Regions from separate parts of the Micromonospora sp. WMMD735 genome, predicted to be linked through region 2. Evidence: riboswitches for the same ligand, from Rfam matches in the RefSeq annotation. Region 2 holds a riboswitch; each other region holds the start of a gene.

Region 1 (9,320 bases), 3.9 Mb from region 2:
GTAGGGGAGCAGCGGCCCGGGCCGGCCGTGGAGCAGCCGGCGGGGCCGGACACGGAGCACGGGGCGGGGCCGGACACGGAGCACGGGGCGGGGCCGGCAGTGCCGGCGCTGCGACCGGCGGGAGCGCCCGTGCTGGTGGAGGCGTCCGTACCGGCGCAGGCGGCTGCGGGACCACGGCCGGCGCTGCGGTCGGCGGCGTGGTCCGGGTCGGCGGCCGAGCAGGCGGCCCCCCGGGAGCCGGCCCCGAAGCGGGCCGGCCGGCAGTGGCGGCTGGCCCGGTTGGCGCTGCTGGTGCCGCTGCTGCTGGTCGGCGTGGAGGGCATCAACCGCACCCCGCACGTGCCCGCGCCGGAGCAGCCGGCCGTGCTGCGCGGGCTGACCGGCCCGGCGCTGGTGCTGCCCAGCGACGGCATCCGGGAACTGCACGTGATGCTCTGGTCGACCGACGGGTTCCCCAAGGTGGTCAACGGGCTCGCCTCGTTCACCCCGCAGTCCCAGGAGCGGATCAGGGCGGCGAGCATGACCTTCCCGGACGCCACCTCGGTGGCGTACCTGCGGCAGGTCGGGGTGCGCACGGTGGTGCTGCTGCCCGGCTGGGCGGCCGGCACGCCGTGGGCGGACGTGGCCGCCCGACCGGTGGACGGGCTGGGCATCAGTCGGGAAATGGTCGGCGAGGACGTCATCTACCGGCTCTGATGGCCGAGTTAGTTGGGAGCGCTTCCTAATTCGGCGGCGTACCGGTTACTGTTGGGTTCTTCTTCGGCAGCGGGAGCCAAGCGTGCCGGCGGGGAGCCAGGGCAGCTCTTCGCACCCGTCGACGTCCCCCCACGGGGCCGTCGCACCCTGACCCTGGCATCCCGAGAGGAACCGCAGATGCGGAGAAGTCTCGTCGGCGCGGTCACCACCGTGCTGGCCGCCGCGACAGCCGTCGTGGCCGTACAGTTCACCGTCGCACCCTCCACACCGGCCGCCGCGGCGGCGGCCGAGCCGTACAGCTGGAAGAACGTCCGGATCGACGGCGGTGGCTTCGTCCCCGGCATCATCTTCAACCAGACCGAGAAGAACCTGATCTACGCGCGCACCGACATCGGCGGCGCGTACCGCTGGGAGCAGGCCAGCCAGTCCTGGACGCCGCTGCTCGACTGGGTCGGCGCGGACAAGTGGGGCTACAACGGCGTGGTCAGCCTGGCCACCGACCCGGTGCAGACCAACCGGGTGTACGCGGCCGTCGGCATGTACACCAACGACTGGGACCCGAACAACGGCGCGATCCTGCGCTCGTCGGACAAGGGTGCCACCTGGCAGGCCACCGCGCTGCCGTTCAAGAACGGCGGCAACATGCCCGGCCGGGGCATGGGGGAGCGGCTCGCCGTCGACCCCAACAAGAACAGCATCCTCTACTACGGTGCCGAGGGCGGCAACGGCCTGTGGCGCAGCACCGACTACGGGGTCACCTGGGCCAAGGTGGCGAACTTCCCCAACGTCGGCAACTACCGGGCCGACCCCAACGACACCACCGGCTACCAGAGCCAGAACCAGGGCCTGACCTGGGTCACCTTCGACAAGGGCACCGGTACGGCGGGCAACGCCACGCAGACCATCTACGTCGGCGTGGCGGACAAGGCGAACCCGGTGTACCGCTCGACGAACGGCGGCACGAGCTGGGAGCGGATCGCCGGGCAGCCCACCGGTTACCTGGCACACAAGGGCGTGGTCGACCCGGTCGGCGGCTTCCTCTACATCGCCACCAGCGACACCGGCGGCCCGTACGACGGGGGCAAGGGTGACGTGTGGAAGTTCAACCGGGCCACCGGCGCGTGGACGCAGATCAGCCCGATCCCGTCGTCCAGCAGCGACGCCTACTTCGGCTACTCGGGATTGACCATCGACCGGCAGAAGCCGAACACCCTGATGGTCGCCACCCAGATCTCCTGGTGGCCGGACGCGATCTTCTGGCGCAGCACCGACGGCGGCGCGACCTGGAGCCGGATCTGGGAGTTCGGCAGCTACCCGGAGCGCACCAAGAAGTTCAAGATGGACATCAGCTCGGTGCCGTGGCTGACCTTCGGGGCCAACCCGGCCCCGCCGGAGGAGACCCCGAAGCTGGGCTGGATGAACGAGTCGGTGGAGATCGACCCGTTCGACTCGAACCGCTTCATGTACGGCACCGGCGCGACCATCTACGGCAGCACCGACCTCACCAAGTGGGACACCGGCGGCCAGCTCACCATCAAGCCGATGGTCAAGGGCCTGGAGGAGACCGCCGTGCAGGACCTGATCAGCCCGCCCACCGGGGCGCCGCTGATCAGCGGGCTCGGTGACATCGGCGGGTTCCGGCACACCGACCTCGACGCGGTGCCGCCGATGCTGTTCACCCAGCCGGTCTTCACCACCACCACGAGCCTCGACTACGCCGAGGCGAACCCGGCGACGATGGTCCGGGCCGGCAACTTCACCGACGCCGACCGCCCCAACGACAGCCACATCGCGTTCTCCACCGACGGCGGGGCGAACTGGTTCCAGGGCAGCGAGCCGGGCGGGGTCAACAACGGCGGCACGGTCGCCGCCGCCGCCGACGGCAGCCAGTTCGTCTGGGCTCCCGGTGACGCCGGGCAGCAGGTGATCCGTTCGGTCGGCTTCGGCAACTCGTGGACCGCCGCCACCGGCATCCCGGCCAACGCCGTGGTCGAGTCCGACCGGGTCAACAAGAACAAGTTCTACGGCTTCAGCGCCGGCAAGTTCTACGTCAGCACCAACGGTGGGGCCAGCTTCACCGCCTCCGCCGCCACCGGCCTGCCGGCCACCGGGAACGTCAAGTTCAAGGCGGTCCCCGGCAAGGAGGGCGACATCTGGCTGGCCGGTGAGGGCGGGCTGTGGCGCTCCACCGACTCCGGGGCCAGCTTCACCAAGCTGGCCGGGGTGTCGGCGGCGGTGAACGTCGGCTTCGGCAAGGCCGCCCCCGGGCAGACGTACCCGGCGGTGTTCACCTTCGGCACCGTCGACGGCAAGAGCGGCGTCTACCGCTCCGACAACTCCGGCGCGGCCTGGGTGCGGATCAACGACGACCAGCACCAGTACGGCAACGCGGGCGAGGCGCTGACCGGTGACCCCCGGGTCTACGGCCGGGTCTACCTGGGCACCAACGGCCGGGGCATCCTGGTCGCCGACCGGCTCGGCGGCACTCCCACCCCGACGCCGACCACCCCCGGCCCGACCACGCCGCCGCCGACCACCCCGCCCCCCACGACGCCTCCGCCGACCACCCCGCCCCCCACCACCCCGCCGCCGACCACGCCGCCGCCGACGACTCCGCCGCCCACCGGTGGGTGCGCGGCGACGTACAAGGTGACCGGGTCGTGGCCGGGTGGCTTCCAGGGTGAGGTGACCGTGCGTAACACCGGCGTCAACGGGATCTCCGGCTGGACGGTGAACTGGACGTTCGCCAACGGTCAGACGGTCAACTCGCTCTGGGGTGGCACCTTCACCCAGACCGGGGCGAACGTCTCGGTGCGCGACGCCGGGTGGAACGGTGCGCTCGGGGGTGGCGCGAGCACCAGCATCGGCTTCACCGCCAACGTCACCGGCACCAACGCCGTCCCGGCGGTGACCTGCACCAGCCGCTGACAACTATCAACTATCCGACACTCGCCGGCTCCGCTCCCCGATCGGGGAGCGGAGCCGGCGGCACGTCCGGGCTGAGAGTGATCGACTCGGTGGTGGCGACGTTGCGGCATCAACCTGGAGTCTTTATCGCAACATCGCCCCAACGGGGGTGGATCGAAGACGGCGCAGGCCCCGGTCGACGCCGAGGAGCGTGACCGGGGCCTGCGCGTGCCGTGGAGCGGTCAGTCGTCCAGCCCGACGGGGGAGTTCGGCCGGTCCACGTCGACGAACTCGATGTCGTCGACGGCCCGGTCACCCCGGCTGCCGGCGGCCCGCGCGGCGGTGCCGGCGGCCCAGCCGATCGCCGCGCCGACCAGCGCCGCGCCGATCAGCAGGGTCCAGGGCAGGGCCGGCCGCCGGCCGGCGAGCGCGTCGAAGGCGAGCGTCGCCCGCCGACGGGCCTCGTCGGCGGTCGAGCCGACCAGGTCGCCGGCGTCGGCCAGCCCCGAGTCCCGGACCGACCGGGCGGCGTCCCGGACGCTGTCCCCGGCCGAGTCCACCGCCGAGAGCAGGTGGTGCCAGGCCTGGTCGGCGATCCGCTCGGGCTTGCTGCGGCGCTCCAGAAGGTTGCTGCCGATCATCGTGTTACCTCCTCGAATGCCGAAGTCTGCGGCCAGTTCGGATGTCGTCTCCGTGCCGCGGGACGGTCCTCGCCCCGGCCGGTCACCCGGCCGGTGTCCGAGCAGTGCCCCGCCCGCCCGGGTCGCAAACCCGGTACGCCCCGGTGACCCTCGCCGCTCAGCGCACCGAGACCACGGAGGTGGCGCGGGCGAAATCGTCCCCGTCGTCGTCATCGTCGTCGTCCCCGCCGCCGAAGCCGCAGGCCAGGACGAGAGCGAGTAGCGCGCCGACCCCGGCCAGGCCGAGCAGTCTCCTGAGCATCGATCCGTCTCCTCGATCGTGGTGACCCATCTCTCGCCCACGGTAGGCACCCGGCACAACCTGCACCGGGGGAGCCGGCGGGCCGCGAAGGGGAGCCGGCGGGGCTCGCCCGGCGTACCGCATCCGGGTGTCGGTGGACCGGGGCGGCTACTCTGGGACGGTTGGAACGGCCGAGCTGTGCCGTTCGTCTGAGGTGAACAGGACCAGCAACGGTGCGGAGAGGGACGGTCCGGTCCGTCCGGATCCGCGAATTGCTCATCCCGAGGGGTGGCGACCGAGGCCATCGGAGGAATACTCTCGGTCGCGGCCCGCGTACTGATGAGGCGCCCGGGGACGGGCGAGTGGAGGTGCTCGCGTGAGCCTGTCGATCGTGAAGTCGGTCCTGCCGGCCGGTGTCATCGAAATCGCCCCCCGTGGTGAGATCGACGTCGACACCGCCTACGAGGTACGTGAGGCGATCGCCGAGGTGCTGGCCAAGGGCCGGCCCGCGCGGATCGAGCTGAACATGCGACTCGTCACCTTCATCGACTCCGTCGGGATCAGCGCCATGGTCGCCGGCTTCCAGACCGCCGAGGTCAGCGGCGTCAAACTGATCGTCACCGAGCCGAGCCGGTTCGTGCACCGACAGCTCTGGGTCACCGGCCTGCTCGGGCTCTTCGGCGCCCCGGAGCCGTACTTCGCCGGTGCCGCCACCCCGGAGGTCCTGCCCGGCGCCTGACCGGGCCACCTGTCGGTGTCGACGCCACTGACCAGGGACGTTGCCAGTCCGTCTCCGGTACGGCACGATCGTGCGACCGACGACGGTCAGGAGGCCCGGTGGTCCGGCGGGAGAGCTTCAGCTACACGGTGCAGGCGCACTGCTCACCGGCCGACGCGATGGCGCTGCTGAGCGACCTGTCCCGGCAGGAGGAGTTGCATCCCCTGATCGTCCGGGTGCGCCGGCTGCCCGCCCGGCCGGGTGCCCTGGCCAGCTACGCGATCACCGACCGGCTGGAGCTGGGCCCGCTGCGGTTCCCCGTCACCTACCAGGCCGACGTGCTGCTGGCCGGTGACGACGAGATCGTGACGGTGGCCCGCCAGCAGCCCGGCACCACCGTGCGTAACCACACGCGGTTGCGGATGGAGGGTGACCTGCTGCGGATCGACGTGGAGATCACCCTCGCCGCGCCGGCCCCGCTGTTCGGCTACGCCTTCCGGCAGGCCCGCGCCGCCCACCTGGGGTTGGCCAGCCGACTCGGCGCGGTCCTGGACGGCCGGGCCGGCGACCCGCCACCCGCCGGCTGACCACCGCCGGCACCTGGGCCGCCCGGCCCGGTCGGCACCCGACCCGCCTGTTGCGGCCGGGCCGTGGTCCGGTGGTCCGCCCGCGTCGGACGGACCACCGGGTCGGCTCAGATCATCGACAGGTGTACGTGGTTGGTGTGGTCGCTGGACGGGTCCCCGTTGCCCCCGCTGTACGCCTTCCACCCGCTGCTCGGCAGCCAGATCCGCTTGAACCAGATCACGTAGAGCACACCGAGCCGGTCGGCGTTGCGGATGAAGTACGCGGCGAGGTTGTTGCCGTACGTCCGGTCGCCGCCACTGGCCACCCCGCCGAAGCCGCCCTTCTGGGCGGCGAAGTCGCACGCCCGGCCCTTGGGGTGCTCGCCGGAGCCGCTGGGCCGGTAGCAGGAGACGTACCTGGTGAAACCGGCGGCCTTGGCCTGGTTGAGGGCGTTGAGCGTGCGCGGGGTGATACAGCCGTTGGCCGGCGTCGGGTCGTTGACGCTGCACGACTCGGACGGCCAGGAGCCGTCGGAGTTGCGGGGCGCCCCCTTGGCGTTGCTGGTGGACGTGCCGTCGGAGCTGCCGGAGTCGCGGGAGGTGGAGGTCGGCTTGTCGGCGGCGGCCACCGCCAACGCCCGCTCGGCCTGCTCCTTGCGCTTGCCCATGGTGGCGACCTGCTTGCGCTGTTCGGTGATCTCCCGGGTGACCGCCGCCCGGGTCCGGGTGGCCTGGTCCCGGGTCTCGATCATCGTGCGCAGTTCCTGGTCCTCCCGGGTGGCGACCGTCTCCAGCGCCGCCGCGCGGTCCAGGAAACCGCTCGGGGTGTTGCTGTTGAGCAGGGCGGACATCGGCCCGAGCCGGCCGGTGCGGTAGGCCGCTCCGGCGATCTCGCCGACCTTGGCGGTCTGCGTGACCAGTTGCCCCTCGATGGTCTTGAGCTGCGCGTCGAGTTCCTGCTGGCGCTTGGTGGAGCGCTCCAGGGCGGCCTTGGCCTCCAGCCAGCCCTTGCTGGCCGCGTCGAGCTGGTCGCGCAGCGCCGGGGTGCCGCCCTCGTCGTCGTCGCCGGGGGCGGCGAGCCGGGTGGTGGGCGCGGCGGCGGCCGGGGTGAACGGCGCGGCCGACACGCCCAGGGCCAGGGCCGTGACGACTGCGGCCAGCAGCCGTGTGGTGGTGCGTACGTGCATGCGGATGTCCTTCCGTCAGCCGCCGACCGGGTTAGCTGACGGGTTCGGGACGGAAGATCCCTACCGCTTGCGCGGATGCACCCCAGGAACGTGGTTCCCCGGTTCGCCCGGGCGGGCGATTAGGCGGCGGCCTCTGCCTGGCGGAGACCGGGGCCGAGCCTACCGGTACGCGTGTGACGCCTGCCTACCTCGTGACTGAGGGTACGAGAGTGAATACTCTCAAATGGTTCAAACGACGCAAATTTCCGTGATCTCTGTGCGGGAGTACCCGGCGGGGCTGACTGTCCGGCCCAGGGTGGGGTCACCAGTGGGCGGGGCCGCACGCGCCGGGGCTCGCTCCGGGCTCGACCTGGAGGGTGGCGTGCTCGATGTGGAAATCCTCCCGCAGGGCGCCCCGGGCGGCCGCCAGCACCGTGCCGACCTCGGCGTCACCGGCCAGGGTGAGGTGGGCCGAGGCGACGTCCATGCCGGAGGTGAGCGTCCAGACGTGCAGGTCGTGCACCTCGGCGACCCCGGGCACGGCGGTCAGCCGGTCGTGCACGGCGGTCACCGGCAGGTGCTCCGGAGCGGCCTGGACCAGGATGCGCACCGCCGCCCGGCCGAGCCGCCAGGTGCGGGGCAGGATGAACACGCCGATCGCCACGGCGACCAGCGGGTCGGCCCACCACCAGCCGGTGCCGGCGATCAGCAGCGCCGCCACGATCACTCCGACCGAGCCGAGCAGGTCACCGAGCACCTCCAGGTACGCCCCGCGCAGGTTGATGCTCTCCTTGGCACCCTCCCGCAGCAGGCCGAACGCGACGATGTTGGCGAGCAGGCCGAGCACCGCCACCACCAGCATCGGGCCGGCCAGCACCTCGGGTGGCTCGCCGAACCGACGGACCGCCTCGATCAGCACGTAGACCGCCACCCCGCTGAGCAGGACGGCGTTGGCCAGGGCTGCGAGCACCTCCAGCCGGTAGAGGCCGAAGGTGCGCTGCGGGTCCCGGGCGGCCCGCCGGGTGGCGGTGATCGCGGCCAGCGCCATCCCGATGCCGAGCACGTCGGTGAACATGTGCCCCGCGTCGGAGAGCAGGGCCAGCGAACCGGTGCCGAAGGCGGCCACCGCCTCGACCACCATGAGCACGGCGAGCAGCCCGAACGCCGCCCAGAGCCGGCCCCGGTGCCGGTGCGCGGCGTTGCTCACCGTCGCGCTGTGGTCATGACCTGCGCCCACGTCCACACCTTCCGTCGCCGTCGGGACCACCGTCGCCGTCGCGGACCACCGTCGCCGTCGCGGACCCGCTCCAATCTATGCTCACATCGCTATGTGTGCAAGTGACGGTCGGACGTCCGGCCGGGTGGGCCGGGGTGCCGGTCGGTCAGCCGGTCGGTTCGACGGTGGTGAGGCGCTGGGTCGCCCGGGACAACGCCACGTAGAGCGTCCGTACCCCGGAGCCCGGATCGGCCCGGATCTCGCCGGGGCAGACCAGTACCACCCCGTCGTACTCCATGCCCTTGGCCTGGAGGCTGGTCACCACCTGCAGGCGCGCCCCGCCCCGGTCGCCCAACCAGCCGGCGACCTCGTCCCGGCGGGGCACCGGGGTGATCACGCCGACCGTCCCCGCCACCTCGGCCAGCAACGCGTCCACCGCATCGGCAGTCGTCCGGGCCAGCTCCGCCGCCGGCACGTGCAGCGCCACCGGGTCCACCCCGGTGGAGCGCACCGCGCTCGGCAACTCCAGGTCCGGATAGAGCCGGCGGATCTCCGCCGCCGCCACCGCGAAGATCTCCGCCGAGTTGCGGTAGTTGGTGGACAGCGTGAACCGGTGCCGCCGCCGTCGGCCCAGCGCCTGGTCCCGGGCCCGGTCCAGCTCCGCCTGGTCACCCGTCCAGGCGGTCTGCGCCGGATCACCCACCACCGTCCAGGAGGCGAGCCGACCGCGCCGGCCGATCATCCGCCACTGCATCGGCGAGACGTCCTGCGACTCGTCGACCACCACGTGCGCGTAGTCCCGGTAGTCCTCGGGCCGCTCCCGGGCCGCCGCCCGCGCGGCCCGCTGCCGCTCCCCGAAGGTGCTCAGCTCCCGGACGCCGCCGGCGAGCTGGAACGGGTCCCGCCGGGCCTTCTTTGGGCGGACCGGCTGACCCAGCAGCGCGTCCAGCTCGTCGAGGAGGGCGATGTCGGCCACCGTCAGCCCCTCGGTGTCCAGCGACCGGTACGCCTGCGCCAGCAACCCGACCTCCGCCCGGGACAGGACGCCGGCCGCGTACCGGCGCAGCCGCTCCGGCCGGGCCAACCAGCCCAGCACGTGCCGGGGATGCAGCCGGGGCCACCACGCCTTG
Region 2 (9,320 bases):
TCGTTGCCGGGAGCCTCCGACGGGCCGCCGACCTGACCCACGGGTGCGCCGACACCGACAGGTCCCGCGATGTTAGGGCAGTGGAGGGATTTCGTACACCTTCCGCACATCCGCACCACCCCGTTCCGTCGCCGGGGACGGGGCCTGCCGGTAGGGTGCCCCGGGTGACCAGCGTGCCCACCCCCGCGTCCCCGGCGCTGAACCGGCTCCCGTCGCTGACCGGGCTGCGGTGGATCGCCGCCATGCTGGTCTTCGGCTACCACGTCGGCACCATGCGGATCGTCGCCCAGCCCGACGCCAAGGCGGTGGTCGACTGGCTGTTCACCCTGGGCCTGTCCGGGGTGCAGTTCTTCTTCATCCTCAGTGGCTTCGTGCTGGTCTGGTCGGCCCGCGACGGCGACCGGCGGCGGGACTTCTGGCGTCGCCGGCTCGCCAAGATCTATCCCAACCACGTGCTGACCTGGGCGGCGGCGCTACTGGTGATGTGGTGGTTCGCCGACCCGGTGGTGCCGCGTGCCGCCCTGGAGAACCTCTTCCTCGTCCAGGCGTGGGACCCGACCCCCGGCTACTTCTACAGCATCAACAACGTGAGCTGGTCGCTGTCCTGCGAGCTGTTCTTCTACCTCTGCCTGCCGCTGGCGCTGCCGGCGATCCGGCGGGCCCGCTCCGGCGCGCTCTGGGCCGTGGTGGTGGCGGTGCCGCTGGTGATCCTGGCACTCTGGCCCGGCCAGCAACTGCTGCCCGAGGGCACCAACTGGTGGTTCACCCAGGTCTTCCCGCTGGTCCGCTCCACCGAGTTCTGGCTGGGTGTCGCCGCTGCCGAGCTGCTGCGCCGTGGTCACTGGCGGGGCCCGGGGCTGCCCCTGGCCAGCCTGCTGTTCGTGGCCGTCTGGGTGGCGGCGCACTGGGTCCCGGCCGAGATGTGGGCGGCGCTGCTGTCGGTGGCGTACATCCTGGTCATCCCGGCGGCGGCCCGCGCGGACGTGCAGGGCCGCTGGTCACCGTGGCGGCACCGCAGCCTGATCTGGCTCGGTGAGGTGTCGTTCGCCTTCTACCTGGTGCACGTGCTGGTGATGATGACCGTCCTGCGGCTCACCGGGCACTGGGGCGTCGGGCTGTCCGGCTGGTCGGGGCCGCTGGCCGTGCTCGGCTTCCTGGTGGCGAACCTGGCGCTGGCCGCCGCGCTGCACCGCTTCGTCGAGACGCCGATGATGCGCCGCCTCGCCCCCCGCCGCCGCAAGCCGGCCGCCACCTCCGCTCCCGTCACCTCCGCCGCCGATGACGGCGTTGCCGCCTCTGACACCCCGGCTGCTCCCGGCGTTGCCGCCTCTGACACCCCGGCTGCTCCTGGCGTTGCCGCCTCCGACACCCCTGCCGCCTCCGACACCCCGGCTGCTCCCGGCGCTGCCTCCGCTCGCGGCGACGGCGTCGTGCCGGGGCCGAGGGGGGCCGGTGACGGGCCGCGCGACGGCCGTCCCGTCGAGTACGCCGGGCCGCGCGACCCGCGCTGACCCGCCCACCCGGCCCGGTTCCCTCCGTTCCCGCCGCCGGCGAGGACGCGCCGCAGTCGGGACACCGCCCTGTTCCGGCACCGGGATGGCGGGATCGGACCACATCCTCCCGGTGCCCCCTGCTCCGGCCGGGCGTCGGCGTGGACGTGTTCCGTCGGCCGCGATGCGTCGCCCCATCATGGACACCAACCGGCTGTGCGGGCCCAGGCCCCGGGTGACCTGCTCCTCCGCCTGCTCGGCGCGGCGACACGCCCGGCGGTGCTGCGGGTCGGTGACCCCTTCGGTAGCGTGGTCACGTGTTCCCGGTCGCGCCCACCGGTCCCCTGTGGTGGGTCGCGCGCGGGATGTCCCGGCTGCTCGCCGGCCTCGCCGTCGCACTCGCGTTCGCCGCCGCCGGCCCCGCCCCGGTCGGCCCCGCACTGTTCGACCCGGTCCCGGGCGCCCTGTCGGCCGACGCGGCGCACTCCTTCCCCGCCGCCGTCGCCTTCGACACCCCGTTCGGCCGGGGCGACGGCGTCCGCTCCGACGGCCGGGCGACCGAGCGGGCCGACGTGCTGGCGACCGAGCGGGTCGACGCCGGCGTGACCGCCGCACCGGCCGGTCCGGCACGGGAGCTTCCGGCCGCCACCCTGGTGACACCTGGCGGTTGGGTGCCCGCCACCGCCGGGCCCCGGGCACCCCCGGCAGGCTGAACCCGCCCCAGCGGGGGCCGCCCGCCACCACCACGACCTCGTCCCCGTACCACCCCGGGCGGACGTTGCCCGCAACGGTCCCGCCCCGGTACGGCCCCGACCCGCCACATCCGCCCGCGAGGTGTCGACCCGTGAACACCGTGCTGTCCCAGTTCCTGATCGGGGTGCCGACCGCCACCGCGATCTGGTCCCTGCTGCTCGTCCTCGCGCTGACCGGCCTCGCCGTCCTGGTCGCCCGCCCCGAGCGGGACCAGGCGACCGAGGTGACCCCCGTCGCGCCGCCGCCGGACGCCCCGCCCCCGGTCGCCGACCTGCGGCGTTACGCCGAGGAGGTGGCCGTCGCCGCCGCCGGGGCCGCCCAGACCGCCCGCCGGCACCGGACCGCCTGGCTGGCCGCCCAGGACACCCTGGAACGGGCCTGGCAGGCGTACGACGAGGCCGAGACGGCCGCCCGCCGGTTCGTCGGCGCGGGGGCGCTGCCCAGCCCGCGTACCCCCCGGACACCCGCCGAGTACGCGGGCCGGGAGCGGTGGCTGCACCAGGAGGCGGTGGCGGCGCACTGGCGGGGCGAGTTGTCGGTGGAGCGGCTGCGGGACGTCTTCGCGCACCGCGACGGCTGGGACCCGCGCCGGCACCCCGTCGAGCACGAGGTGATGCTGGCCCGGGCGGTCCGGGAGGACCGGCGTGCGGCGTACCGGGCGGCGGCCTGGCGGGAGAGCGTCGCGTGGCGGGACGCCGAGCTGGCCGCCGAGGCCGCCCGTTCCCTGGCCGCCGAGGCGTACGCGGCGACGCAGCGGGTGCGGCCGGGCCGGGTCCCGCGGCCCCGTACCGCGACGTCGGCGGCGACCCGCCTCACGCAAGCCACCCGCTGGCACCCGGCCCGGGTCGGCTGACCGCCCCGGGACCACCGCTCCCGGACCGGACGAGGTCCGGTCCGGCCTGGCCCGGTCCGGCCTGGCCTGGCCTGGCCCGGTCCGGCCTGGCCTGGCCCGGTCCGGCCTGGCCTGGCCTGGCCTGGCCCGGCCCGGTCCGGCCTGGCCTGGCCTGGCCTGGCCCGGTCCGGCCTGGCCTGGCCTGGCCTGGCCCGGTCCGGCCTGGCCCGGTCCGGCCCGGTCCGGTCCGGCCCGGGGCGATCGACACAACGACGCGCAGATGGCGGTGTCCGTGCCGCGTTGACCCCACGACCTCGGCCCCGTTGCGGATGCCGTGCCCCCGCCCCTGCGGTCCCGTTGCGGGCGGTGGTCCTGCCCGGGGCCGCGCGGACCGGGGGACCGGGGGACCGGGGAGACCGGGGGACCGGGGGTCCCGGGGACCGAATTGTTATCCAGGCCGGTGTGGGTGCGGTCACGTCCCGGCGGAACCGGACACCCCGTCACACTCGGTCACATCGACTCCGATGATCATCGGAGGTTGCGGGTCGGCTGTCCGGTCACGGCCCTGTCGAGCCCCGACGGCCATTCGTCCCCGGCCCGCACCCCCGCTGCCCGACTGCCCCGCAAATCGGCCGACCCGGCGATGTTTACGCAGGTCACGGGGCTTGGCGGGAGGGAAGGGCGGCCAGTAGTGTCGCTGCGGTCCGGTGCGGTTTCCGATCGCAGGAGGCGACGCCGCGCCGACCCGCTCAATCGTGCACGGCACGAACCGGGGACCCACACGCACCACCTGGGGTGAATCTCCGGGCCACGGCCCGGGGTAGGGCGATCTTCCCGCCCGAATCCGTCAGCTAACCCGGTCGGCGGCAGCGGAAGGAGTTTCATCCTCGTGCAGCATGACCCCACCCCTCGGTGGTTCCTCCACCTCGGTGCCGGGGTGCCGCCGGACCGTCGCGCCTGACGCGCTGACCCGGCCGTCCACCCCGCCGCCCGACCCCGGTCGGGCGACCCGCCGATCCGTCCGGCTCCCGTCGGGCGGTCCCTGCCGAACGAGCGTCCGAACACCCGATCCGCGCGTGGCGTACCCGCCACGTGCCGGTCCGGCGTGCCCGGCCGCCTCGCCCCGTGGAGGAACACCCCGTGAAGCACCACATGAAGCGTCAGCTCCGCCGGCTGGGCGCCCAGCGCCCGTACCGGATGGTCGTCGGCTCGGCGGCGGTCCTCGTCCTGGTCGCCGGCGGCACCGCCCTGGCCGCCGGGGTCGACGACGCCCCGACCGACCAGCACGCCACCGCCGTTGCCGAGACCGCCCCCCGCCTCGACGACGTCGCCAGCCGCGCCCAGGCCCGGGTCGCCGTCCCCGCCCCGGCCGGCCCGTCGGCCACCCCCTCGACCAGCCCGTCGGCGAGCCCCACCCCGTCGCCGCGGGTCACCCGGGCCAAGGCCCGCGCCACCGCCGACCCGGACCTGACCCGCAGGGCGACCCCGAAGCCCCCGTCGTCGAAGGTCCTGCGCTACGACTACCAGGCCCAGATCACCTACTACTACTGCGGCCCGGCGGCGGTACGCAACGCGCTCAGCGCCGCCGGCATCGAGCGCGGCCAGGACGCCCTCGCCGCCCAGTTGGGCACCACCGAGATGGGCACCAACTCGGCCGAGGACACCACCCGGGTACTCAACGCCGTGGTCAAGGGGGACCCGTACCGGACCCGGATGTTCGCCGGGACCCCGAGTGACGCGCAGATCGAGCGGCTGCGGGCCGACGTGGTCGCGGCGGTCACCGACCGGCGGGCCGTGGTCGCGAACGTGGCCGGGGACGCCACCGACCTCGACGGCGGCTGGCACTCCTTCCCCGGCGGCCACTACGTCGCCGCCGTGGGCTACCGGGACAACGGCCGCACCGTGCGGGTCGCCGACTCGGCCGACCCGTCGCTGCCGGCCTACTGGGTCAGCGTGACCACCCTGGCGAACTGGATCGCCACCCGGGGCTACTCCGCCTGACCGACCCACCCCACCCGCCCCGGCCGCCCCGACCACGGGTGGCCGGGGCGGTGCTCGTCATAGGGCCGATACAGCGGTGTCAGCGGACTCGGATACCGCGACACCGCCCCGATAGGCGTCGGGCACCGCCGGCTCAGGCCCGGGGGGAGAGGACCGTGGCGGTCCGGGGCGTCGGCGGGGTCCAGCCCGGCTCCAACTCCCGGCGGGCGGCGTCGAGGAAACCGTCGGCGTACGCGTCGGCGGGGAAGTCGCCCAGGTAGCGGCGGCGGGTGTCCCACCGGGCCGCCGCCAGCGGGTCGGTGTCCAGCAGGCCGGTCAGCACCTCGTCGAGGTTGGCCATGTCCCGGCGCAGCACGTAACCGGAGCGGGCCAGCGGGAATCGGTCCAGGAACTCGTCGCCGTCGACGCCCAGGTCGGTCACCGCGTACGGCTTGCCCGAGTAGAGGTAGTCGGAGATGACCCCGGAGACGTCGGAGACCAGCGCGTCGGAGCGGTTGACGCAGTCGGTCAGGCTCAGCTCGCGGCTGGCCGCCGCACCCCACAGGTGCTGCCGGCCCGTACGGGTCCGGTCGGCGGCGAGCAGCTCGGTGAGCCGGGCCAGCTGCCGGGCCGAGGCCGGGTTCTGCCCGGTGTACGGGTGGGCCCGCAGGATCACCGTGGCCCCCCGGTCGAGCAGCCTGCGCAGCAGTGGCTCGGCCACCGGCAACGAGCAGTAGTTGGCGTCGGCGTGGTGGCCGGTCCAGGTGGGGGTGTAGAGCACGGTCGGGGCGGCCGACGGGCGGGCCTCCCCGCGTACCTCGATGGCCTCGACCTGGGGGCGGCCGACCACGACGAACTTCTCGGCGGGGATCTCCACGCCGGCCCGCGCGTACCGCTCGATCGCCGCCGGACCGGCCACGAAGATCTTGTCGAAGATGGCCGAGACCGGGTTGGCGCTGGGGGCCTTGTCGCTGTCGCCGTGGTGCAGTTGCACGTGGGTGAGCTGGGTGAACCGGATGCAGTGGCTGTTCTTCGCCCCGTGGTTGACGTAGAACGCCACCCGCAGGCTGGGCACCAGCGCCTCGTCCATCGCCTTGAGGGTGGGGCAGTAGACCACCGGGGCGCTCGTCGCGGCGGCGATCGTGGGCAGGAACTCCGGCTCCCGCAGCAGCACCAGGAACGGCCGGCCGAGCCGCTCCAGGTAGGGCAGCCACATGGTGACCTGGTACTCCGAGCCGGGCGGGGCGGAGAAGTAGAGCAGGAACTCCGGCTGGTGCGCGCGCAGCGCCCGGGTCACCGGGCCGCCCCCGCCGGACGGCCGGAACCGCCGCCGGGCCAGGTCCAGGCCGACCGCGCCGCAGCCGGCCGCGACCACCAGCACGACGGCCAACGCGACCACGGCGGGCAGCGCGAACGCGGCGGCCACCGCCACCACCGCGAGCAGCCCCAGCAGGATGCCGTCGAGGCGGGCGGCGACCAGCGGGGTCCACGCCCGCACCGGCAGGTTCGCCGCCCGGATCTCCAGGTTGCCGGCGTCGCGCAGCGGCCCCACCAGCAGCACCAGGCCCAGCAGCACCAGCGCGGTGAGCGCCAGCACCGGGTCGAACCCGTCGTCGAGCCGGCGGGCGTGGCCGACCATGATGCCGGCGGCCAGCAGCACCGTCTCGGCGACGATGTCGGCGTCGGGGCGGACCCGGCGTTCGTAGCCGGCGGCGGCCAGCGCGGCCACCGCCAGGGCCAGGCCCCAGCCGGTCGCGCCGGTGAGCGCCACCACCAGGAAGGCGAGGACGGCCAGGCCGGTGGTCAGGCACCGTGCGATCAGTTTCCTGACCAGGTCACCACGCATGTCGTACGTCTCCGGGGGTCGGGTCAGCCGGCGTCGACGCCGCTGGGCAGCCGGTCCTGCTCGGCCGCGGTCGGCTGGGCGGGCACCGGGGCCGCCTCGCCGGGGGCCCGCCGGACGTCGATCACCTGGCCGGTGAGGTCGGAGATCAGCACGTCGAGCGAGGACTGGGCGACCGTCTCGGCGGCCAGCAGGGTGTGCTCCGGCTCCTCGCCGAACGCCTTGGTGCGCATCGGGGTGGCGGTGCGCTCCGGGTTGATGCAGTTGACCCGGACGCCGTACTCGGCCCACTCGTCGGACAGCGCCTGGGTCAGGTTGACCAGCGCCGCCTTCGTCGACGAGTAGAGCGCGTACTGGGCCCGGCCCCGGGTGTACGAGCTGGACGTGTAGAGCAGCAGCTGCCCCTTGGTCTGCTGCAGGTACGGCAGCGACTGCCGGGCGGCGATCACCGGCCCGACGAAGTTGACCTGGAGCACCCGGTCCATGGTCTCCTCGTCCATCTCGGCCAGCGCGCCCTTCTCCAGGATGCCGGCGGTGACCACCACGTGGTCGATCCGGCCGGTGGCCTCGAAGGCGGTCTTCAGCGCGGCCTCGACGTCGCCGGTCTGCTCGACGTGGGTGCCGGTGCTGGAGCGGCTGAACGGGAAGACCTGCGCGCCGTAGCCACGGGCCAACTCGGCGAGGTCGTGCCCGATGCCGTAGCTGCCGCCGAAGATGACGATCGTGCGCCCGGCCAGCTCCTCGGTGTAGCTGCGGTGCGACAGCCGGGGGGCCTGGGCGGCGGCGAGCTGGAACAGCTTGTCGGCGAGGTGCACGTCGACCGGGTGGGTGACCTTGATGTTCTCGTCCGAGCCGTCGATCACCTTGATCGGGGTGCCGGGCAGGTAGCGCAGCACCACGCCGCAGTCGTCGGTGGCGGCGAAGTCCGGGTCGCCCTCGGCCCGCCGGTACGCCTCCCGGATGGTGCCCGAGCGGAACGCCTGCGGGGTCTGCCCCCGGCGCAGCCGGGACCGGACCGGGATGTCGGTGATGCACTCGTCCTCGTCGACCTGGATGATCGTGTCGGCCGAGGGGATGGCCACGTCGACGGCCGAGTAGCTCCACAGCGCGTTCACGCACTCGCGGACGATCCGGGCGCTGACCAGCGGGCGGACCGCGTCGTGGAAGAGGATGTTGACGTCACCGTCACCGACCGCGTCCAGCGCGATCCGGGTGGTGGCGTTGCGGGTGTCGCCGCCCTCGATCACCTTGCTGACCTTGCGGAAGCCGGCCTTGTCGACGATCTGCTGCGCCTCGGCGACGTGCCCGGTGGCCATCAGCACGATGATCTCGTCGATCTCCGGGGCGGCCTCGAAGACGGCCAGGGTGTGCTCGATGATCGGCTTGCCGGCGATCTTCAGCAACTGCTTCGGGATGCCCAGGCCCAGCCTGGTCCCGGTGCCTCCGGCCAGCACCACCGCCACCGTCCGGGAGGGCCGCCACGGCGCCGGGGTCTCCGGTGTGGCGTCCGGGCCAGTGGTGTGGTCCTGCGTCATTGCCGATCCTCACTCTCGGGGGATGTCTGCACGCGTCCCGGGGGGCACCCTGAACGGAAGATTGCGCCAGCGTGGCGACGGGATGAACCTTAACGCGCGGACCGCGCCGCCCCAACGGGACGACGCGGTCCGTCGGGCGTCGGATCGATGCGGCACGCGCGCCCGGAATACTACTTGCCGTTGGCGAATGCCTCGTACGCCCGGATCACCTCGTCGGTGGGCCCGTCCATCCGGATCAGCCCCGACTCCAACCAGATCGTCCGTTCGCAGGTGTCCCGCACCGAGGAGAGCTGGTGGCTGACCAGGAAGACCGTGCCGGCCCCCTCGCGCAGTTCCCGCACCCGCTGCTCGCTGCGCTTGCGGAAGCCCTTGTCGCCGGTGGCGAGCGCCTCGTCGATCAGCAGCACGTCGTGCTTCTTGGCGGCGGCGATGGAGAACCGCAGCCGGGCCGCCATGCCCGAGGAGTACGTCCGCATCGGCAGGCTGGCGAAGTCACCGCGCTGGTTGATCCCGGAGAACTCGATGATCTCCGGGGTCATCCGGGCCACGTCGTCGGGCTGCATGCCCATCGCCAGGCAGCCCAGCGTGACGTTGCGCTCACCCGAGAGGTCGTTGAGCAGGGCGGCGTTCACCCCGAGCAGGGAGGGCTGGCCCTGGGTGTAGACCGCGCCCCGGTTGACCGGGAGCAGCCCGGCGATGGTGCGCAGCAGGGTCGACTTGCCGGAGCCGTTGCTGCCGATCAGGCCGATCGCCTCACCCCGGTAGGCGGTGAACGACACCCCCTTGACCGCGTGCACCTCCTGGATGTTGGGCGCGGAGGAGCGCTTGACCAGCCGGCGCAGCGCGGCCACCGGTGTGGTCCCGCCCCCGGCGCCCTTGTGCACCCG
Region 3 (9,320 bases), 1.6 Mb from region 2:
TGCCGGGCCGCCAGGTGGTCCCGGGTCGCGCGGCGCAGCACGAGTTCCTGCTCCACCGGGTGCCGGCGCGGGTCCCAGCCGGCCCGGTGGGCGAGGGCGTCGGCGAGCTGCGCGTCCGACAGCTCACCGCGCCGGTGCGCCGCCTCGGCGGCCCGGTGCAGCCAGCGTTCCCGGTCGGCGTACTCGGCGGGGGTCTGACCGGTGTGCGGCAGGGGCATGACCGCGGCGGCGGCGAGCCGGCGCAGGTGCGCCTCGGCCGCCTCCAGGGCGGTCCAGGCCGACTCGACCTCGTCCTGGGTGGCGAGCCACTCGGCCCGCAACCGGCTCGCCGTGGTGCCGGCCCGGTCGGCCGCCACGGCGACCTCCTCGGCGTACCGGGTGTGCTCCCGGTCCTGCTCGGCCCGTTCCGGGTCGTCGGGCAGGGCGGCGTCGCGGAACCGGCCGGCCACCGCCAGCCGGAGCCGGCCGGGCCGGACCACCAGGGCCGCGACGGCGACGGCGGCGAGGGCGAGCAGGATCAGCCAGATCGCGGCGGCGGCGGGGACATCGGGCAGGACGGCGGAGAAGACGGTCTGCATCACCAACACCTCACGGTGGACAACGATGTGGACGGACGGGGGCCCGGCAGCGGGCGGGGGAGCTGTGCGGCGCGTCCTGCGACGGGCGGACCGGTTCGGTCGACCGGATCTGCCGGACCGGACCTGTCCGGATCGCGGTCGGGCCGGCCGGGCATCCCGGGGCTGCGGTCGGCAGGGGCCCGGTCGTGGCCGGGACGGGCGGCGCAGGTGCCGCGCGGCTCAGCTCCGGGGCGGGCCGCGTCGGCCGGTGGCGTCCCGGACCGGGTCCGGCGTCGCCCCGGCGGCCGGCGCGACGGGCCGGGTGGCGGCCTCGGCGGCGGGCGTCGGCGGCTGGGGGCGCAGCGACCCGTCGTCGGGCCGTTCGTCACCGGGCCGGGCGTCGGCCCGGTCGTCGGTCGGTCGGGCGTCGGCGGGCAGCGTCGCCACCCGCGAGGTCACCACGGACGGTCGGGCGGCGACGGCGGCCGGGCCGCCGGTGACGGCGAGGAACCCGCCGAGGCCGGCGGCGAGCACCAGCGCGGTGACCGCCAGCCGGGTCAGGTCGCGCAGCCTCGACACCCAGACCGGCGGGGTGGGGGCTACGCGGATCACCCGTCCAACCTATCCCCGACCGGCCGTCCGCGCAGCGGCGGTGACCCGACCGGAGGAGTGAGTCGGGCCACGGTGTGCCGTGTGGACGGACTGTGCCCACCAGGGATACGGCCGTTGGCCTGCGTCCGGATGCATTGACAGGAATGAGAATGCCTACAGTTTCCGGCCGGTGGGTCCGGGCAATTCCGCCGACGGCGTGACGCTCCGTCGCGCCGGACCGACAGACCGGAGGAGACACCATGGGAGTACGCCGTCAGGCCGTCGCGGCTGTCGCGGTCGCCGCCGCGGCGGTGCTGGCCACCGCCGCACCCGCGCAGGCCGCGCCGACCGCCGTCGACACCGGACCGCTCACCCCGGTGGCCGACGTCGACGTCGAGCGCTACGCGGGTGACTGGTACCAGATCGCCGCCATCCCGGCGATCTTCGAGATCCAGTGCTACAAGAACGTGACGGCGCGGTACGACGTCCAGCCCGACGGCACCATCGGGGTCCGCAACGCCTGCCGCACCATCGTGGGCACCACCAGCGCGGTCACCGGGCGGGCCCGCAGTGAGAACCCGCCGGCCGACTCGGCGTTGACCGTGTCCTTCCTCAAGCTCGGCGGTAGGTGGATCTACCTGGGTGGGCCGAACTACGTGGTGATCGGGCTCGATTCCGGCTACCGGTGGGCGGTCGTCGGCGACCCGGACCGCAGCACCGGCTTCGTCCTCTCCCGGGAGCCGGCGCTGACCGGGGCGCAGACGGCGGCGGCGAAGGCGGTGCTCACCGCCAACGGCTACGACCTGTGCGACTTCCGCACCACCCGGCAGGACGGTGGCGGCGGAGCGGGCAGCTTCTGCTGACCCTCCACCCGCGACGGCCCGTCCCCGCCGGGGCGGGCCGTCGGCGTCCGGGCCCGGCGGCTCAGGACCCGGCGTCGGCCGGGTCGGGGCTGAACAGGGCGAGCAGGGCGCCGACCTGGCGGTCGGCCTCGGCGGGGTGCCGGAAGTGGCCGCTCGGGTTGAGCGTGTACTCGTTGCGCCGGCCGACCCGGGTACGCCGCAGGTAGCCGCCGGCCTCCAGGTCGGCGACGATCGCCTGGGCGGCCCGTTCGGTCACCCCGACCTCGTCGGCGACGTCGCGGAGGCGGGCGGTGGGGTTCCGGGCGATGGCGAGCAGCACATGGCCGTGGTTGGTGAGGAACGTCCAGTTCCGGGTGCTCCCCGTGCCGCCTGTCGCCATGCCGGTCATGGTATGGCCCGTACCTGGGAGACCCGTCGTCGGCCGCCCCGACGGGCCGCGCCCGGTCGGCCGGGTCGGGCCTGCGGGGTCGCCCGCCGGTCCGGTGCGCGCCCCGGCTCCGACACGCCGTCGACACCGCGCCGACCGACGCCTGAAACGTGTATCACGAAATCTTGACGTACCTTTAGCTGCGTGTGACCGTGGGGACACGGCCGTCGTCGCCGCCGGCCGGCGTGACCAGGTGCGATTCCGGACCGAGGTGAGGCAATGGCCCCGATCACTCCGACCCAGGCGTTGGCCGAGTTGCAGGCCGGCAACCGGCGGTTCGTCGCCGGTGTGCCCCGTCATCCCAACCAGGACGCCGGGCACCGCGCCGCCGTCGCCGACGGTCAGCATCCCTTCGCCGTCATCGTCGGCTGCTCCGACTCCCGGCTCGCCGCCGAGATCATCTTCGACCGGGGTCTCGGCGACCTCTTCGTGGTCCGGACCGCCGGGCACACCGCCGGGCCCGAGGTGCTCGGCAGCGTCGAGTACGCGGTCACGGTGCTCGGCACCCCGCTGGTGGTGGTCCTCGGGCACGACTCGTGCGGTGCGGTGCAGGCGGCCCGGGACACGGCCCGCACCGGCACCCAGCCCCCGGGGCACCTCTACTCGGTGGTCGCCGCCGTCGGGCCGAGCCTGCGTCGCGCGGCCCAGCAGGGGGTGCACGACATCGACGGGATCGTCGACATCCACATCGCGCAGACCGTCGAGGTGCTGCTCGGCAACTCGCCGGTGATCGCCGCCGAGGTGGCCGCCGGTCGGTGCGCGGTGGTCGGCATGTCCTACCGCCTCGCCGCCGGCGAGGTCCACCAGGTCGCCCCGGCCCCCGAGCCCGCCGCCGTGCTGTCCGAGCCCGCCGCCGCGGTGCCCGCACCGGCCGTGCCGGCCGGTGCCGCGTCGGCACCCGTCGCCTCCTGACCCGCACCGGTCACGACGAAGGCCGCCCGGCTCAGCCGGGCGGCCTTCGTCGTGCGTGGCCCGAACAACTCATCGGGGCCGGTGGCGCGGCGTCCAGGAACCCGGACACCGCACCATCGCCGCCGTGGTGTCGAAACGGTCGCTACAGCAGTGACACGTGGACGTGGTCGGTGTGGTCGGACGGTCCCGAGTACGAACTCCAGCCGTTGGCCGGGAACCAGATCTGCCGGTTCCAGATCACGTAGTAGATGCCCAGCCGGTCCGAGTTGCGGATCAGGAACGCGGCGAGGTTGTTGCCGTACATCCGGGTGTCGTTGTTGTGCCACGGGCTGAACCCGCTCTTCTGCAACGACCAGTCGCACGCCCTGCCCTTGGGGTGCTCCCACGGCCCACCGGGGCGGTAGCAGCCGACGAACCGGTTGAACCCGGCCCGCTTGACCTCCTTGTACATGTGCAGCGTGCGCGGGGTGATGCAGCCGGACGTGGTCGGGTCGTTCTCGCTGCACGACTCGCCACGCCAATCGCCGTCGGCGGTCTGGCCGGGGGCGACGCGGGCCACCGGGGACGTCGCGTCGACCAGGCCGCCGGTGAAGCCCCGGCCGCCGACCAGGGCCAGCGCCTTGTCGGCCTCGGTCTTCTTCTTGGCCATCAGGTTGGTCTGCTTCTGCTGCTCCCGGACCTCGGCGTCGACGGCGAGCTTGGCCTGCTCGGCCCGGGTCTTGACCTTGTTGACCTCGGCCAGCTTGCCGGCGTTGACCATGTTCAGCTCGTCCAGGGCGGCGGCCCGGCGGACGAAGGCGTCCGGCGCGTCGCTCTCCAGCAGCGCGGCGACCGCGCCGACCCGACCGGTCCGGTACGACTGGGCGGCGATCTCGGTGACCTGCGGGGCCAGCGCCGCCAGCTCCTGCTCCGCCTTCTCCACCTCGATGGCGTATTCGAGCTGGCGCTTCTTGGACTTCTCCAGCCGGGTCTTCGCCGCCGAATACTCCCGGTTGGTGGCCTCGATGACGTCGGTGAGGAGCTTCGGCTCGTCGTCCTCCTCGTGCCCCGAGGGGGTGGGCGCGTTGGGCGCGGCCGTCGCGGGGGCGGCGGCCGGTCCGGCGACGATCGCCAGGGCGGCGAGTACGGCCACTGCCGGCGTCAACCAGCGGCGTAGGGGTGCCGTCACAGTTTTCCCTTCCGTCGACCGCCGACCGGGTTAGCTGACGGGTTCGGGACGGAAGTGGCCCCTACCGCTGGCGCGGATTCACCCCAGGTGCTCGGTTCCCCGGCTCGCCGTACGGCGATTGGGCGGTGGCACCGCTGGCGCCGGTGGGCGCCTTCGGCGGTGACCGGCAGCGAGGTTACCCGAGAGTCGTACCGGGGATCTACGCCCGCAACCCGACCAAATGAGTATTTTCCCGATAGCGAGGGGTAATCAGTGACGCGACCGACAGCCGCGACCTCGCCTCCGGTCACGCAGCGCAGTGTCACCATGCGGTGTCCGTGCTCCTTTCCGGGTCCGGCCACCGTGCGGGGGCCGGGGTGGACGGTGCACCGTGCCGGGGCGCGCTCAACGCCTCCAACGCCTCGGCACGGTCGGGGGTGGGACGTGGGGTGGGTGGCGGCCCGGCCGTACCGGCGTCGGCCGGTCCCCGCCCGGCGGTCACGACCAGCGCGGCCAACCCGGTGGTCAGCGGCACCGCCGCCACCAGGCCGAGGGTCGCCACCGCGCTGCGGACGATCTCCTGGGCCAGGAACTCGCTGGTGAGGATCTGGCTCACCGGGCGGCTGTCGGCGGTGAGCAGGAGCAGCAACGGCAGCGACGCGCCCGCGTACGCCAGCACGATCGTGTTGACCGTGGACGCGATGTGCGCCCGGCCGACCCGGGTCGCCGCCCGGTAGAGCTGCAACCGCGACAGCCCCGGGTTGGCGTGCGCCAGCTCGGTGACGGTGGCTGCCTGGGTGACCGTGACGTCGTCCAGGACACCGAGCGAACCGATGATGATCCCGGCCAGCAGCAGGCCGTGCAGGTCCACGTCACGCTGGTACATCGACAGCGTGGTGGCCTCCTCGCTGCCGTACCCGGTCAGGTGGGTGGCGGCGGTGGCCAGCGTGCCCAGCACGCCGGTCAGCACCAGGCTGCCCAACGTGCCCAGCACCGCCACCGAGGTCTGCGCGGTGATCCCGTGGGTCAGGTACAGCACCACGAACATGATCAACGCGGCGCCGGTGACCGCGATCGGCAGCGGCGCGCCCCCGGCGGAGATGCCCGGCACCACGAAGGTCAACAGGATGGCGAAGCTGGCCCCGAGACCGGCCAGGGCGGCCAGCCCGCGTAGCCGGCCGAATGCCACGATCGCCGCCGCGAACAGGGCGACCAGCCAGAGCAGCGGCATGCCCCGCTGGTGCTCGGCGATGTGGTAGCTGCTCGCCGACGGATCGCTCGGGTCGGCCAGCGCGACGAGCACCACCTCGTCGCCGACCGCCACCGTCGGCGCTCCCGGCCCCGACGGCACCGGCGTCTGCACCTCACGGCCCGCGTCCGGCCCCTGCTCGACGGCGACGGTCACCGTCCCGCACGGCCCGTCGGCCACCCCGGAGGGGCCGTCGGGGGTCTGCGGCGCGGGCGGGCACGGCTCGGTCACCACCCGGGTCACCGTGCCGTGGTGGCGGGGCACCTGCTCGCCCTGGTCGATCTTCGGGGTCGCGCCGGGCCAGAGCACCAGCGTGGCGATCACCGTGACCACGATGAGCGGCACCACCGTCATGACGAGGAGCCGCCGCACCCGCGGCGGGGTGGACGGAGCGGGACGGGTGTGGTCGGCGCCCATGCGTGCGAGTTCTCCCAACGATCCGGGACGGGATACGTGTCAGCCGGCCATCCGGTTCACCACGGGCGGCGGGTCGTCGTCGGACGATGGTAGCCACCACCCCGGCCCGCCCGCCCGGTTCGCCCTGCCCACGGTAGGTCGAGGGGTGGCGGCGACGCGGGTCGGGCCCGACGCGCGCCGACCCACCCGTACCGGCCCGCCGGGCGGCCCGGACGGCTAGCGTGGAGCCGTGCGGCGGGCGGGTACGGCGACGACGACCGGGCGGTGGCTGCGGCTGCTCCTGCTCGTCGGCACGCTGCTGGGGCTCGCCGCGATGCACACCCTCGGCCACGACACGCACCTCGCCGGGGGTCACCCCGCCAGCCAGGACACCGCGACGGGTGGCCCGCACCGGTCCACCGCCGGGCACGACGCCCCGGTCGACCGGTCGTCCCTCCGCGAGCCGGTGCCGGCCGTCGGGGGATGTGCCGACGGGTGCGTGGCGGCGTTGCCCGGCGGTTCGCCCGACGGCCCCTCGACGGCGTGGGGCGTCTGCCTGGCGGTGCTCGGCGCGCTCACCGTGACGGTGCTGGTGCTGCTCTTCGGCGTGCGGTCCAGGCCGGCCGGGGTGTCCCGTCCGCCGTCGCGGCCCCGGGAGCCGCGCGCCCCGCCACCCCGCCCGCTCGGGCTCCGCCTCGCCACGGTGTCGGTACTGCGCAGATAGGACGCCCCGACGTGGCTCCGCCGCGTCCCGCGTCCGTCTCCGTCGTACCGAAAGGTCTGCCCGTGTCCACTCGTCGTCGCGCGTGCCGTGCCACCCTGGCCGGCGTCGCGCTCAGCACCGTCGTCGCCCTGTCCGCCTGCGGCGGCGACCATTCCACCGACGGCGGCCACGGCCGCCCGGCCGCAGGTGCCGCCCCGGCCGCCTCCGCCCCCGCCGGGGTCGACCCGGCCGACGTGATGTTCGCCCAGATGATGATCCCGCACCACCAGCAGGCGGTACGGATGTCGGAGCTGGCCGGGAGCCGGGCCGCCGATCCGGAGGTCACCCGGTTGGCCGAACGGATCCGGGCGGCCCAGGCCCCGGAGATCGCCACCCTGACCGGCTGGCTCACCGCCTGGGGGCGACCCGTCCCGGCCGGCAGTCCGGCCGGCGGTCACCTGCCCGGGATGGATCACGGCATGCCGGGGATGATGTCCGACACCGACCTGGCCCGGCTGGAGGGGGCGACCGGTCGGGACTTCGACCGTCTCTTCCTCGGTCTGATGATCGCGCACCACGAGGGGGCGGTCACCATGGCCCGGCAGGAGCTGGCGGACGGTCGGCACACCGGGGCGCGGGCCATGGCGCAGCAGATCGTCGCCAGCCAGCAGGACGAGATCGACACCATGCGGAAGATCCTCGCCCGGCGCTGACCCGGGTACGGGCGGACCGGTCCCGACCGGTCCGCCCGTGTGCGTCCCCCTCGGCGGGTCAGCCGCGTTTCATCAGGCGGCCGACGGCGGCCATCATCTCGGCGGCCATCTCGTCGGCGCGGCCCTCGGCGGCCCCCTCGTGCATGCAGTGCCGGGCGTGGCCGTCGAGCAGCCCGAGGGCGACCTTGTCCAGGGCCGCCTGGACGGCGGAGATCTGGGTGAGCACGTCGATGCAGTACCGGTCGTCGTCGACCATCTTCTCGATGCCCCGGACCTGCCCCTCCACGCGGCGCAGCCGCGCGAGCAGCTGGTCCTTGCTGGCGGTGTAGCCCCGGACCGGGGTGCTCGGTGTGGTCATGACGACCACGATAGCGTACCCCCGGGGGGTGTGCTACGGTCGCAGTGCAAAGTACCCCTGGGGGGTATGTTGGACGAATGGAGGGGAGAGCCGCATGATCACGAACTACCAGGTGACGGGCATGACCTGCGGGCACTGCGTCAGCGCGGTGAGTGCCGAGGTGGGTGCCCTCGACGGCGTCACCGACGTCCAGGTCGACCTGGCCTCCGGCCGGGTCGCCGTCACCAGCGACCGCCCGCTGGACACCGCGTCCGTGCGGGCCGCCGTCGACGAGGCCGGCTACGACCTCGTCGAGGCGTGACGGTCCGGGGCGACCGATGAACACACCGACCAGGCTCGGCGGTTTCGCCCTGGCCCTCGCGGTGGTGTTCGGCGCGGCGTACGGGGTCGGCCAGCTGACCGGCCCCGTCGCCCCGCCCGCCGGGACCCGCCACGGCCCCACGCACACCCCGGACCCCGCTCCCAGCACCACCGTGCCCGAGCCCACCACCGACCCGACGCCGACCGTCACCGGCGGGGCCGGTCACACCCACGGTTGACCGGAGGCGCCGCGATGACCCCGAACACGCAGAACCTGCCCACCGCCCCCCACCTGATCGAGCTGGCCATCGGCGGGATGACCTGCGCCTCCTGCGCCGCCCGGATCGAGAAGAAGCTCAACCGGCTCGACGGCGTCGAGGCGAGCGTCAACTACGCCACCGAGAAGGCCACCGTGCGGTACGCCGACGGGGTCACCCCGGACGACCTGATCGCCACCGTCGAGAAGACCGGCTACACCGCCGTCGTCCCCCCGCCGCCCGCCCCCGCCGGGACCCGACCGGCCGGTGCGCCGGTCGACGAGTTGGACGCCCTGCGGACCCGGCTGCGGGTGTCGGCCGTGCTCACCCTGCCGGTGATCGTGCTGGCGATGGTGCCGGCCTGGCAGTTCACCAACTGGCAGTGGCTGTCGCTGACCCTGGCCGCCCCGGTGGTCGCGTACGGCGGGCTGCCGTTCCACCGGGCCGCCTGGACCAACCTGCGGCACGGCGCGGCGACCATGGACACCCTGGTGTCGCTCGGCACCCTGGCCGCGTTCGGCTGGTCGCTCTGGGCGCTCTTCCTCGGTGACGCCGGGATGCCCGGGATGACCCACCCGTTCCGGCTGGACATCGTCCGCACCGGCGGGGCCGGCAACATCTACCTGGAGACCGCCGCCGGGGTGACCGTGTTCCTGCTCGCCGGCCGCTACTTCGAGGCCCGGTCCAAGCGCACCGCCGGGGCGGCCCTGCGCGCCCTGCTCGAACTCGGCGCGCGCGACGTCGCCGTGCTGCGGGGCGGCACGGAGACCCGGGTTCCGGTCGACCAGCTCGTCGTGGGCGACCGGTTCGTGGTCCGGCCCGGCGAGAAGATCGCCACCGACGGGCG

What was found. Region 2 has a riboswitch for cyclic di-AMP ahead of ACN268_RS31430 (C39 family peptidase). Riboswitches for the same ligand answer to the same signal wherever they lie in the genome.
Region 1: another riboswitch for cyclic di-AMP. It lies ahead of ACN268_RS14295 (coiled-coil domain-containing protein); the one in region 2 lies ahead of ACN268_RS31430 (C39 family peptidase).
Region 3: another riboswitch for cyclic di-AMP. It lies ahead of ACN268_RS24790 (coiled-coil domain-containing protein); the one in region 2 lies ahead of ACN268_RS31430 (C39 family peptidase).

The regions. Positions count from the first base shown of each region.
Region 1 covers NZ_JBMHMJ010000002.1:3,392,863-3,402,182, reverse strand. Annotated here, with positions in the region: gene ACN268_RS14325 (hypothetical protein) at 1-696, shown strand, start outside; gene ACN268_RS14320 (cellulose binding domain-containing protein) at 874-3,624, shown strand; gene ACN268_RS14315 (hypothetical protein) at 3,846-4,244, opposite strand; gene ACN268_RS14310 (hypothetical protein) at 4,402-4,545, opposite strand; gene ACN268_RS14305 (STAS domain-containing protein) at 4,901-5,263, shown strand; gene ACN268_RS14300 (SRPBCC family protein) at 5,362-5,829, shown strand; gene ACN268_RS14295 (coiled-coil domain-containing protein) at 5,937-6,995, opposite strand; cyclic di-AMP (ydaO/yuaA leader) riboswitch at 7,000-7,131, opposite strand; gene ACN268_RS14290 (cation diffusion facilitator family transporter) at 7,297-8,211, opposite strand; gene ACN268_RS14285 (HelD family protein) at 8,357-9,320, opposite strand, start outside.
Region 2 covers NZ_JBMHMJ010000002.1:7,246,404-7,255,723, forward strand. Annotated here, with positions in the region: gene ACN268_RS31415 (acyltransferase family protein) at 165-1,511, shown strand; gene ACN268_RS31420 (hypothetical protein) at 1,808-2,203, shown strand; gene ACN268_RS31425 (hypothetical protein) at 2,335-3,096, shown strand; cyclic di-AMP (ydaO/yuaA leader) riboswitch at 3,812-3,956, shown strand; gene ACN268_RS31430 (C39 family peptidase) at 4,228-5,076, shown strand; gene ACN268_RS31435 (CDP-glycerol glycerophosphotransferase family protein) at 5,210-6,901, opposite strand; gene ACN268_RS31440 (bifunctional cytidylyltransferase/SDR family oxidoreductase) at 6,925-8,433, opposite strand; gene ACN268_RS31445 (ABC transporter ATP-binding protein) at 8,604-9,320, opposite strand, start outside.
Region 3 covers NZ_JBMHMJ010000002.1:5,667,681-5,677,000, forward strand. Annotated here, with positions in the region: gene ACN268_RS24765 (hypothetical protein) at 1-578, opposite strand, end outside; gene ACN268_RS24770 (hypothetical protein) at 798-1,169, opposite strand; gene ACN268_RS24775 (lipocalin family protein) at 1,409-2,011, shown strand; gene ACN268_RS24780 (helix-turn-helix transcriptional regulator) at 2,073-2,399, opposite strand; gene ACN268_RS24785 (carbonic anhydrase) at 2,658-3,350, shown strand; gene ACN268_RS24790 (coiled-coil domain-containing protein) at 3,493-4,518, opposite strand; cyclic di-AMP (ydaO/yuaA leader) riboswitch at 4,522-4,653, opposite strand; gene ACN268_RS24795 (YibE/F family protein) at 4,820-6,163, opposite strand; gene ACN268_RS24800 (hypothetical protein) at 6,393-6,866, shown strand; gene ACN268_RS24805 (DUF305 domain-containing protein) at 6,929-7,558, shown strand; gene ACN268_RS24810 (metal-sensitive transcriptional regulator) at 7,617-7,916, opposite strand; gene ACN268_RS24815 (heavy-metal-associated domain-containing protein) at 8,011-8,217, shown strand; gene ACN268_RS24820 (hypothetical protein) at 8,234-8,455, shown strand; gene ACN268_RS24825 (heavy metal translocating P-type ATPase) at 8,470-9,320, shown strand, end outside.